Regions from separate parts of the Paenibacillus stellifer genome, predicted to be linked through region 2. Evidence: predicted binding sites of a transcription regulator. Region 2 holds the regulator's gene; each other region holds the start of a gene.
The links. Region 2 encodes Rex, which represses fermentation and respiration genes when NADH is low (regulators of the CRP and FNR family bind a similar motif). Its sites were predicted from a motif close to TTGTGAAATATTTCACAA; they were not measured.
Positions count from the first base shown of each region.

Region 1: a site for Rex is predicted at 2,495-2,512, ahead of pflB (formate C-acetyltransferase). Genes of this name have one in related genera too.
Region 3: a site for Rex is predicted at 2,336-2,353, ahead of PSTEL_RS24505 (formate/nitrite transporter family protein). Genes of this name have one in related genera too.

Region 1 is NZ_CP009286.1:3,818,139-3,822,429, forward strand. Features, by position in the region: gene pflA (pyruvate formate-lyase-activating protein) at 1-3, opposite strand, end outside; gene pflB (formate C-acetyltransferase) at 149-2,410, opposite strand; gene adhE (bifunctional acetaldehyde-CoA/alcohol dehydrogenase) at 2,716-4,291, opposite strand, start outside.
Region 2 is NZ_CP009286.1:3,595,936-3,600,226, forward strand. Features, by position in the region: gene PSTEL_RS16600 (cell wall elongation regulator TseB-like domain-containing protein) at 1-414, opposite strand, end outside; gene PSTEL_RS16605 (amidohydrolase) at 481-1,782, opposite strand; gene PSTEL_RS16610 (redox-sensing transcriptional repressor Rex) at 1,772-2,422, opposite strand; gene dinG (ATP-dependent DNA helicase DinG) at 2,765-4,291, opposite strand, start outside.
Region 3 is NZ_CP009286.1:5,346,214-5,350,504, forward strand. Features, by position in the region: gene PSTEL_RS24495 (molybdopterin-containing oxidoreductase family protein) at 1-734, opposite strand, end outside; partial or broken gene PSTEL_RS24500 (VOC family protein) at 923-1,274, shown strand; gene PSTEL_RS24505 (formate/nitrite transporter family protein) at 1,399-2,223, opposite strand; gene PSTEL_RS24510 (FAD-dependent oxidoreductase) at 2,609-3,970, opposite strand.

The DNA.
Region 1 (4,291 bases), 220 kb from region 2:
CATATGAGGTCATCCTTTCCGCTCGACTGACTGCAACTTAATTATTTAAAATTTTAACGTTCTTGATACAAGATTTTACCGCCCTTGGATCAAGGGCGGTATCACCTTGTCATTCACTGCATTTTAAGAATTGTATTGAATAGTTTACTTACATCGAACCATGGAACGTACGGCTGATAACGTCCATCTGTTGTTCGCGAGTCAGCTTGATGAAGTTAACCGCATAACCGGATACACGTACAGTCAGCTGAGGGTAGTTCTCCGGATGTTCCATAGCATCCAGAAGCTGTTCACGGTTAAATACGTTAACGTTCAGATGCTGAGCGTTATTGTGGAAGTAACCATCCATCATGGACACCAGGTTGGATTTACGGGATTCTTCGTCTTTACCCAGAGCCTTAGGCACAATGGAGAACGTATTGGAGATACCATCTTGGCTGTCAGCGTAAGGCAGTTTGGCTACGGAGCTCAGGGAAGCCAGTGCGCCTTTCTTGTCGCGTCCATGCATCGGGTTAGCGCCAGGTGCGAACGGTTCGCCTTTCTTACGGCCATCAGGAGTAGTACCAGTCTTCTTGCCGTATACAACGTTCGAAGTGATAGTCAGTACCGATTGAGTCGGCATTGCATCACGATAAGTTTTATTCTTGCGGATCATGGTCATGAAGGTTTCAACCAGTTCAACTGCGATGCTGTCAACAGCATCATCGTTGTTGCCGTACATTGGGAATTCGCCTTCGATTTCGAAATCAACAGCAATGCCTTGTTCGTTGCGGATAGGCTTAACCTTCGCATACTTGATTGCGCTCAAGGAGTCAGTGGCAACAGACAGACCAGCGATACCGCAAGCCATCGTACGCAGGATGTCACGGTCATGAAGCGCCATTTCAATCCGTTCGTAGGAATACTTGTCATGCATGTAGTGGATGACGTTCAGCGCATTGACATAAGTCTTGGCAAGCCATTCCATCATCGGTTTGAAGCGTTTCATGACTTCTTCGTAATCCAGATACTCGGAAGTGATACGCGGGAATTCCGGTCCGACTTGTACGCCGGATTTCTCATCCACACCACCGTTGATTGCATACAGCAGAGCTTTTGCCAGGTTGGCACGGGCTCCGAAGAACTGCATTTGCTTACCAATACGCATTGGGGATACGCAGCAAGCGATCGCGTAATCTTCGCCCCAGAACGGACGCATCAGATCGTCATTTTCGTACTGAATAGCACTTGTTTCGATGGATACCTTGGCGCAGAACTTCTTGAATGCTTCAGGCAGTCTTTCAGACCACAGAACAGTCAGGTTTGGTTCTGGTGCTGGTCCCAGGTTGTACAGGGTGTGCAGGAAACGGAAGCTGTTCTTAGTTACACGAGTTGTTCCGTCTTCAGACATACCGCCGATGGATTCCGTTACCCAAGTAGGGTCTCCGGAGAACAGTTCGTTGTAGTCAGGAGTACGCAGGAATTTAACGATACGCAGCTTCATGACGAAATGGTCAACAAGTTCTTGTGCTTGTTCTTCCGTCAGAGTACCTTCTTCCATATCGCGTTGCACATAGATGTCGAGGAAGGAAGATACACGTCCCAGGGACATAGCAGCACCGTTCTGTTCCTTGATTGCAGCCAGGTAGCCGAAGTATACCCACTGGAAAGCTTCCTTAGCATTGTTAGCCGGCTTGGAAATGTCGAATCCGTGAGCAGCAGCCATTTCTTTCAGTTCGCCCAGAGCGCGAATTTGTTCGGACAGTTCTTCACGAAGACGAATGACGTCTTCAGTCAGGGAATTCACTTCAAGCTCAGCCAGTTCTTGTTTCTTGGTTTTGGCCAGGAAATCAATACCGTACAGAGCAACACGGCGATAGTCGCCGATGATGCGGCCACGGCCATAAGCGTCCGGAAGACCTGTGATAACGCCGGATTTACGCACAGCTCTCATTTCAGGTGTATATGCATCAAACACGCCTTGGTTATGCGTTTTGCGGATATTCGTGAACATTTCAACAATGCTGTTCGGGAGCTCGAAGCCATAAGCTTTAGTGGCATCGATCATCATCTTGATGCCGCCGAACGGCTGGATGGAACGTCTGAAAGGAGCATCGGTTTGAACACCAACGATTTGTTCCTTATCCTTGTCGATATAGCCAGGTTTATGGGAAGTGATAGTGGAGACCGTGTTCAGGTCAATATCCCAAACGCCGCCTCTGTCTCTCTCTTCCTTGCTCAGTTGGGAGACAATCTTCCACAATTCTGTCGTGTTGTTGGTCGGACCAACGAGGAACGATTCATTGCCTTCGTACGGCTTGATGTTCTTGGAGATAAAATCGTTGACGTTAACTTTCTTGGCCCATTTGCCACTTACAAACCCGCGCCATCCCGACTTTACGTCTTGTACTTCTTTTTCAATCACCGACATGCTAATCCCTCCATATATTTATATGATTTGTAGAGATCGCGGGCTTGAAGGTTAATCCCGTGTCTCGTGATCCCAAGCTATTGTTTGTAACATATTTCACATTTGCAATTCTTATAACTGGGACCTTATATAAACATCTTAGTTTACTTTCCAAAAGAAAACTGTGATAAATATCACCTTTACGAGCCTATTTAGTGATATTTATCACTTTATTTATGTCCCAGATTTTTCCAATGAAGCGCCCGGATTCTGGCGCTTAACCTGACAATCCGGGCACTGTTTCTTCATATAATATTCTCTAAAAATTAGTTGTCGAATTTGCCGTAGAATGCGTTGCGGTATACGTCGGCCAGTTCGCTAACGAGCGGCAGCTTCGGATTGGCAGTTGTACATTGGTCTTCAAATGCACGGTCTGCCAGGTAATCAACACGGGATTCGAAGTCCTTCGGATCGAAGCCCAGGGCTTGGAAGGATTCTTCGATACCCAGCTTCTTGTTCATTTCGCGGATCGCGTTGATCAGGCTGGTTACGCCTTCTTCCGTCGTGCGAGCCGGCAGTCCCAGAATGCGGGCGATTTCGGCATAGCGCTCGTCGGCTACGAAGTGCGAATATTTCGGGAACGAAGCGAACTTCGAAGGCTTCTTCGCATTGTAACGGATAACGTGCGGCATCAGGATGGCGTTGGTGCGTCCATGAGCAGTGTGATACTGACCGCCCCATTTATGCGCCAAGCTGTGGTTGATGCCCAGGAATGCGTTCGCGAATGCCATACCAGCCAGCGTCGATGCATTGTGCATTTTTTCGCGGGCAAGTTTGTCGCCGGTCAGAGCGGATTTCTCCAGGTATTGGAATACCAGTTGGATAGCTTTGATAGCCAGACCATCGGTATAATCGCTCGCCATTACGGAAACATAAGCTTCAATCGCATGCGTCAGAACGTCCATACCGGTATCAGCTACGGCAGTCTTCGGCAGGCTGTATACGAATTCCGGATCGATGATGGCTACGTCTGGAGTCAGCTCATAATCGGCCAGCGGGTATTTCGTGTTGTTGCCAGTTGTTTTGTCAGTGATAACCGCGAAGGAAGTAACTTCCGAACCAGTACCCGAAGTGGTCGGGATAGCAACGAATTTCGCTTTGTTGCCCAGTTTAGGGAATTTGTATACGCGCTTGCGGATATCCATGAATTTCTGTTTCAGGCCTTGGAAGTCTGCATCCGGATGTTCGTAGAACAGCCACATGCCTTTCGCAGCATCCATTGGGGAACCGCCGCCCAGTGCGATGATGCAGTCCGGTTGGAATCTGTTCATCATAGCGGTACCTTTTTCAACTGTAGTTGTCGACGGATCCGGTTCAACTTCCGAGAACACTTCAATGGCTACAGGAGTCTGACGTTGACGCAGGTAGTGCTCAACTCTTTCCACATAGCCCAGTTTAACCATCATCGGGTCGGTAATAATTGCAACGCGAGTGATGTCAGGCATTTTGGCCAGGTATTGAGTAGCGCCTTTTTCGAAGTAAATCTTATCCGGTACTTTAAACCATTGCATGTTCACGGTACGACGATTCACCCTTTTCACGTTGATCAAGTTGATTGCGGTAACGTTCTGCGATACCGAGTTGCGGCCGTAGGATCCGCAGCCCAGAGTCAGCGAAGGGATGTTCGTGTTGTAAATGTCGCCGATAGCGCCATGCGTGGAAGGCGAATTGACGAGAATACGTCCGGTCTGCAGACGGTTGGAGAACTTCATGATAACTTCTTCGTTGTTCGAGTGGATAGCCGAACTGTGGCCCATGCCTCCGAATTCAACGATTTGAGCAGCGCGCTCGATACCCTGATCAGCGTTCTTAACTTTGTAGCAAGCCAGAACCGGGCTCAGT
Region 2 (4,291 bases):
ATACTCTCCGTTATACGCGCCGGCAAGCAGACGTTTGATTTGAACGCCGGGAATTGAGGACTCGATCAGCTGCCTCATCTTCTTCTCGGAGACGCCTTTGGAGACCTCCTGGGCGTATACGCCGTTCTGTCCGCCGGCCGGCTTGCCATCCTCTGTGAAACGCACCCAGACCATCATATCCGTTCCGGATGCATTCTTGCCGCTGACGACCCAGTAGATGGAGTTCGCGTCCCACACCGATTTCCGGACACTATCAATCTCTGTCAGCCCCGCTGCGCTGTCTGCGGCAGCTTCGGCCGCGCTACGCTCATTCCATTGATCCCTCAGTACGTAGGCGAAGAATTGATAGAGGGCGAACAGAAAGAGCACGGCCAGAAAGATCCCGTACAGAATCCATTTTCTCCTAGTTCTCAACTTGCTGTTCTCCTTCTGTGAGGTTTAGGTTCCCGTCGTTACCAGACAGGCATAGACAAGCACAGGCTACCTTTTGAGCAGTCCCTCAAATGCTTCCTGCGCCTTGCGGCGGACTTCTTCCTCATCCAGCGTCAGGCAGAGGCCGTGCTTCACAACCTGCTTGCCATCTACCCATACATGCTCGACGTCCTTGGCGCTTGCCGAGTATACGGCATGTGATACCAGATCCGTATGCGGCAGCAGATGCGGCTGGTCAATATCCAGGGCGATAAAATCCGCCTTCATTCCGGGCGCAAGCTTGCCTATCTGATCCAGGAAGATAGACTTCGCTCCATACTCTGTAGCCATACGCAGAGCTTCACTCGCAGGCACAGCCGTCGGATCGCCGGAGACCCCTTTATGAATCAAGGCAGCCAGACGCATTTCCTCGAACATATCCAGATTATTGTTGCTCGCTGGACCGTCCGTTCCCAAGGAAACCGTAACGCCCGCCTTAAGGAGCTCGGGAACCCGCGCGACTCCACTCGCCAGTTTCAGATTGCTTCCCGGATTGTGGGAGACGCCGACCTGATAACGGGCCAGAATTTCAATCTCCTCGTCATTCAGATGCACCCCATGCGCCACCAGTGACGGCCGGGTGAACATGCCGAGCTTCTCCAGATGAGCGACGGGACGCAGCCCGAAATCCGCCTCATTCTGCTCCACTTCACGGCGGGTCTCCGACATGTGGGTATGCAGAGGAAGGTCCAAATCATGCGCGGCCTGAACGAATTTCTCGAAGAAATCAGGCGGACAAGTATACGGGGAGTGCGGCGATATCATCGCTGTAATCCGTCCCCCTGCGCTTCCGTGATAATCTTTGGCAAAGGCAACGGCTTCCGCCAGCTTCTGACGCTGCACCTCTTCCGGGCACAGTCCAATGACGCCGCGCATCAGCACGGCGCGAATGCCGGATTTCTCCGCCACCTCGGCCACCCGGTCCATATGATCGTACATATCAAGGAAGGTGGTCGTGCCGCCTTTCAGCATTTCCAGTACGGACAGCGCGCTTCCCCAGTAGACGTCATCTCCGGTGAATTTCGCTTCCATTGGCCACATTTTCTCCTGCAGCCAGATTTGCAGTGCGAGGTCGTCCCCATAACCGCGAAGCAGCGACATCGCCGCATGACCATGTGTATTGACCAAGCCGGGCATGAACAGCAGCCGGCTGCCATCGAATGTCTCCACGCCCTCGGGAACAGCATTCAATGCTTCTCCTATGTATGTGATTACCCCATTCTCCACGATCATATCTCCGCCAATCACGGCGGGCTTATCATCTCCGGGCACGACAAATTTGCCGCCGCGGACGATCCACTTATCGCTCATCCTGTTCTTCGTCCTTTCCGTCATGCAGATAATAGGCAAGGCTCTGCAGATCTGTTGTAAAATCGGCTGCGTGCACACGAACCTCTTGCGGGGTCTTCAGGATGACCGGAGCGAAATTAAGGATGGCTTCGATACCTGATTCAATCAGTATATTGGCCACATTCTGCGCTTCCTGGTCCGGCACGGTAATGATGCCAATCCGGATGCCCTGTTCGCGTACGGTCTTGGACAGCTCTTCCATCGGCTGCACGGTCAGCGTATTGATTTTGGTTCCGACCTTCGGCGGGTAGGAATCGAAGACAGCCGTAATTTTCATCGTGTCTTTCAAATAGGCGTTATAGTTGGACAGCGCGTGGCCGAGGTTACCGGCTCCGACCAGAGCAACATTGATCGGCTGGTCCAGCTTGAGAATATGACGGATTTTCTCGATCAGATAAGCTACATCATAACCGATGCCTTTTCTTCCGAAATCTCCGAAATAGGCAAGATCCTTGCGAATCTGGGCAGGGTTCAAATCCAGACGCTGGCCCAATTCCTGAGAAGAGACTGTGGAGATTTCGCGCCGGTGCAGGTCGTTCAGAAAGCGCAGGTATACAGGCAGCCTGCGTACAACGGCCTCTGATATTTTGTCCGATTTCATGAGTTCTCCTCCTAATCGATATCGGTGCCTTTCATCCCAAAACCTCTCAAAGTCCAGCCTTAGGCTATTACGTCAAGAGCCCGCAGGGCCACCTGCACCTCGTTCAGGACCTCCGTTCAAATGGCGATTGGACGAAGGCAGACGAAGCTTCGGCGGGTTTTGGGTGACAAGGACCGCTTGCATCCCTGACGGGACACTTTAAATATACGGGATCTGCTGCAATTACATGAACAGAAGACATTCCCGGAAATAGGGTTAATCGTAATAATATCAGCCATGACCAGCCGGTCTGACTTCAGGACGACTAAGAACTACGATCCGTCACTCAGCTTCCGCAGGTTATTAGGATACACCGTCCTGATGAAGCCATTCTGCGATGCGCGGGACCATCTGTTTGGTCGTCATATGCTCCATTTTGGGACCCGGGAGCGAATACAGGAAGTATTTGCCGTAATAAGACTCGATGACCCTGGTATCATATACGATGACGATCCCCCTGTCCTGCGCGGTCCGGACAAGCCGGCCAAAGCCCTGCTTGAAGCGGATCACCGCTTGAGGCACGGAGAGCTTCATGAACGGATTCTTCTTCTGGGCTTGAAGCAGCTCGGCCTTGGCCTCCGCTAGCGGATGGCTCGGGGGCTGAAACGGCAGCCTGACAATCGCCAGGCAGGTCAACGCATCGCCCGGTATGTCGACGCCTTCCCAGAAGCTGCTCGTTCCCAGCAGGACGGAAGCAGCTTTCTCCTGAAACCTTCTCAGAAGCTTGCTCCGGCTGCCGCCCTCCACGCCCTGTCCGAGCACGGAAATATCCTGGGCTGCAAGAGCTTCCTTGAGCGGCTCATACACCTGGCGAAGCATTTTGTAGGACGTGAACAGCACCAGCATCCTTCCCTGCGTCGTCACGGCGGCTTCCGCCAGCGACTGGACAAGCATATCGACGAATTTGGCGTCGCCCACGGTCCCCTTCACGCTCGGGAAGTCCCTTGGAATGACCAGCAGCGCCTGATCCCTGTACTTGAACGGAGAAGGCAGCTGCACGGTCTTGAGCCGTTCCTGCTCCTGGGCTTCGTTGAGTCCGAGGCTGTCGATCATGTACTGGAACGACTTGTCGACGGAGAGCGTCGCCGAGGTGAGCACCGCGCTTTTTTTCTTGTCGAAGAACAGGTCCTTCAGCTGAGCGCTGACATCTACCGGCACGGCATACAGATGCAGCGATTTGTTGCGGTAATTTCCGTTCGCCTCAAGCCAATATACTACATTCTCGTCGTTCATTCCCATAAAAAACCGCACCTGCTCCCGGATTTCGGCCAAATCCTTTAAGAGTCCGCCGATATCGGTCACCAGGCTGTCCGAAGAGGACTGGCTCTCCTGTTCCCGCATCTCCGTGAGCATCCCCTCGCCCTTGCGGATCACGTCGCTCAGAGAGCTGTGGAGTGTCTGCTCCAGCGCGGCAAGCTCCTCCCAGCCTGTTGGCTTGCGGGAAGGCAGCAGGCGATGAACGAGCTGACCGGCTTCGCCCCCTGCGTCGGCGCGCTCCGGGATCAGCGTGAACAGCTTCTCGCTCAGGAGTTCCCACGATTCCTTGATAGTCAGAAGGTCCGGATACATCCGGTCGATGATCGAGCTCCATTCCGCCGCCTGCTCGCTTCCGGAGCTCTGCAGCACATGGCGCAGCGCCGGCAGCTGGCCGGTCCTGCTGTCCTTATACAGCCGGTTCAGCGTGTGGGAAACTGTGAAATGCTTCATGCTCATGCCCAGATGCTTCCCGGCGACTTCCTCCAGCTGATGGGCTTCGTCGATGACCAGGTATTCATAGGCTGGCAGAAGCTGATGTCCGGCCCTCACGTCGGCGAACAGCTTCGAATGATT
Region 3 (4,291 bases), 1.8 Mb from region 2:
CTATCGTCCGTCAGCCTGTCGCGGAACAGAATATGCATAATGCCAAGGGCAAGTGCCGCATCCGTTCCGGGATATAGCGGCAGGAACCAGTCTCCCCACTGGGCGGTCCGGTTCCGGTGAACGTCGATCACGACCACCTTGGCCCCTTTCTTCCGCGCCTGCTCGGCGAGTACAACCTGATGCATGTTGGTGCTGACGATATTGCCGCCCCATACGAGGATCAGATCGGCATTCACGATGTCCTCGGGACTCGTTCCGCCGCCGAAGCCCATCGTATATTTCCAGCCCGCACTTCCGGCGGAGTTGCAGATCGTCTGCTCCAGCCGGCTTGCTCCGAGCGCGTTGAAGAAACGCCGGTCCATGCCTTCAACACTGAGTATGCCCATATTGCCGTAGAAGCTGTAGGGCAGAATGCTCTCCGGCCCGTATTCCTCCGACAGCCGGGAGAAGGTTCCGGCGATTTCGGCGATCGCCTCATCCCAGGAGACCGGCTCGAAACGGCCTTCTCCCTTAGGACCTACCCGGCGCATAGGCGTTGTCAGCCGCTCCGGGTGATGGACGCGCTCCGCCATGTGCCGTACCTTGTTGCAGATGGCTCCCCGGGTTACCGGATGCTCCGGATTCCCTGTTACCTTTACGATTTTGCCGTCTTTCTTATGAACAAGAAGTCCGCAAGTGTCGGGACAATCCAGCGGGCACACCGCCGGGAATACGCCGTTCTTCACTTCTCTCATGCTTGCAGTCCTCCATATGCGGTCAGTCTGTGTTTGTTACTATTTTATAGTCGCATATTTTCAAAGAAAAGACCAAACCCTTTTAGAGACTCATGATTCGCAGGATAACGCGCAGGGTAATAACAAGCATGAAATACTCCCTATTTTCCCGCCGCACCTCTTGACGGTTTCGTTCCCCCGGGCCGCCAATGATGACGGCGTTTTTTTTGTCTCATCACGCTCTATCTGCATACTATCCATCCATTCAGTTCTACGAAGATGTATTTGATGCAAAGTTATTAGTAAAAGGTAGGAAGTTGGCTTATTTTGATTTGAACGGATTATGGCTTGCGTTAAATGTGGAAGAAGGTATTCCACGTAAAGCTCGAAGTATTAGGCGTAAATGTTCTCCCAGGTCGTATAAGGGATGAGAAGGATAAAAGGTCCATTTATTTCACTGATCCTGATGGGCATAAATTTGAATTTCATACGGGTACGCTTCAGGATAGGCTTTCATATGACAAAGACGATAAAGCACATATGATTTTTTATGACTATTAAATCAACTCATTTCCCCCGAGTGCTATAAGTTAGCTTAAGATCTATTTTCATAAAAAAAGAGTACCACTCCGTTTGGAGCCGTACCCTTCGTAATTGCTATTCGGAACATGCGGAGCAGATGACCTTAAGCGTGCTTCTTCACGCCGGCAGCCGCGCTGTCGATCGACTGAACTGCGGCAGGAGTCTTGCGCAGATAGGCGTTGAAGTAGGCGCCAGCCACGAACAGAGCGCCGCCCACCAGATTGCCGAGCCATACCGGAGCGAAATTGCCGAAGTATTCGCCCCAGCTGAAATGGCCTTCGAAGATGGCGGCCGGAATCAGGAACATATTAGCCACAACGTGCTGGAATCCGATGGCAACGAACGCCATGGTCGGGAACCAGATGCCGAGGATTTTGCCGCTGAAGTTGTCGGCGCCGTAGGACAGCCATACCGCCAAAGCTACGAGCCAGTTACAGCCGATACCCGATACGAACGCCTGCAGGAAGGTGGCATCCAGCTTGTGCTGCGCCAGGTCTACGAGTTTATCAAGATAGACGCCGTCGGCCGTCAGACCGACGACATGGCCGAAGAAGTAGGCGACGAACAAAGCCCCCACAAAGTTGCTGATCGTAATAAGCACGAGATTCTTGATCGTTTCGGCGAAGGTAATCTTCTTGGACATAAAAGCGAGCGGGACGGCCATCATATTGCCGGTCAGCAGCTCGCCGCCCGCCAGCAGCACGAGAATCAGGCCAACCGGGAACAAGGCCGCTCCGATAAAGGACGCGATCGAACCCCATTCCTTCGGCGCGCTGGCAATGACGCGAATATCAAGCAAATATCCGAGAGCGATGAACGCTCCTCCCAGAAAGCCGAGAATGAGCACGGCGAGCAGAGGGTTGTGAGCCTTCTTGATTCCGTTCTCCACCGTCACTTCGGCTATTTGCTGTGGTTTGTTATAAGCCATGGTTTCTGTCTCCTTCACAAAATACTTTAAATTTTTTCTATTAACCCTACTGCCTCATTTTATCGCGTTACTACGGACAATAACGTGACAAATATCACTCATGGAAAGAGGCTAGTGAATTTTTTCACCCAGTTTGCAAACTTTTCACCTCTTCCTTAAAATGTAAAATTATAATATTTAATACGCTGCGGCCTCCGCTAATTTTCCGGGTCTAGGCTGGATAGCATCACCAAAGAGCGGCAGTCCCTATAACGACAAAAAACCGGGGCCTTCCGGCCCCGGTTCTCCAGTCTTGCGTTGTATTCCGCTTCAATATATCCCTTCGAAACTCATGCCTCACCGGCAGGGAACGTTCTCCCGCAGTGACGCTGCGCTTGTACCGTCGTTACGCTTGTACCGTCTCTTTCACCGCCGTCTTCGGCAGCGCCTGAAGGCCTGCCGTATTCAGGAAGTTCCACGGCTTGTTGTAATGCGGCTGGAAGAAGAAATCGACGAATGCCAGCTGATCGACCGTCATTTGGTTCTGAATGCATACCGAAATCGTGTTGATCGACTGCGTCAGATCCGCCTTCGACATGATCTGGGCGCCGAGAATGCGGCGGGTTGCGCGCTCGTAGACGACTTTGAGCAGCACTTCTTCAAATGTAGGCATAAACTCCGGACGGTAGTTATCCTTCACCAGCACCGCTTCGGCATCAATGCCTTCGTGAAGCGCAGCAGCTTCGGTCAATCCGGTGCCGGCAATGTTGTCTTCATAAATCTTGATGCCCGAAGTGCCCTGCGTTCCCATATACGGGATACTCTGGCTGACCAGGTTGCGGGCGATCAGAGTTCCCATGCGGACCGCGTTGGTAGCGAGCGGAATGTAGGCTTTCTTGCCGGTCGGGTTGTAGTGGATGGCGCAGCTGTCGCCTGCCGCAAATACGTCCGCAGCGCTGGTGCGCATATAGTTGTCGACGATGATCGCTCCATTGGCCAGCATGTCGACCTGACCCTTCAGCAGCTCGGTGTTCGGACGGAAGCCGATGCAGAGAATGACGAGGTCGGCCTTGTATTCGCCTTTATCGGTCACTACGGTCGTCACTTTGCCGTCCTCTCCCTTGAAGGAGCTGACCTTTTCCCCAAGTGCCAGATCAATGCCGTGATCCTTCAGGGACTGTTCAATCGGTGCCGTAAACTCGGGATCCAGGTATTTGCTCAGAATCCGGTCTTCCGCATCAATCAGCGTCACTTCCTTGCCGTTCTGCTGGAACGCTTCAACCAGCTCGATTCCGATATAACCGGCGCCGACCACGGTGATGCGTTTGGCCTGCTCGGCTTTCTCGATGATCGTGTTCGAATGGCGATAGTTTTTGGACAATACGATATTTTCAAGCTCCATGCCCTCAAGCTTCGGAACGATCGGCCATGATCCCGTAGTGACAATCAGCTTGTCGTACGAATCGCCGAATTCCTCTCCGGTCTTCAGATTGCGGGCACGCAGCGTTTTGCTCTTGGTATCAACGGAGGTGACTTCATGCAGCATGTTCGTCTTGACTCCCAGTTCCGCCAGCTTCTCCGGCGAAGAATAGAACAGGCCTTGGGGGTCTTTTACCACTCCTCCCACATACAGCGCAATGCCGCAGGAGAGAAAAGAGATATTGTCGTTCCGTTCGTATACAGTAATTTCAGCATCCGGGTAGAGCTGGGCGGTATTCACGATGGCGGCGGTTCCTGCATGGGTGCAACCTATAACAACGACTTTCATGATTTCTTCCTCCTCCAAAATGGATATTTCAATATTTATGTGATTTATTTCACTTTATATAGTCATTATATTGTGATTTATATCACATTTCAACCCTTTTGCACCCGAGTTAACCCAATATTCACAATTTTAAATTTTAAGTGACATTCTTGGCAAAAGTGATTCATCGCTGCAAAACGGTGCGCACCGCTTCCTTTACCGGTTGTTTCGGCCGATTTATCCTTATCTTTCCCGCCAGAGAACGGCTTATGTCCGTCAGAATCAGGGAATAAAGGCCGGCCCGGAAACGCTAAAAACCCGATTCCAGAGGAACCGGGGGAA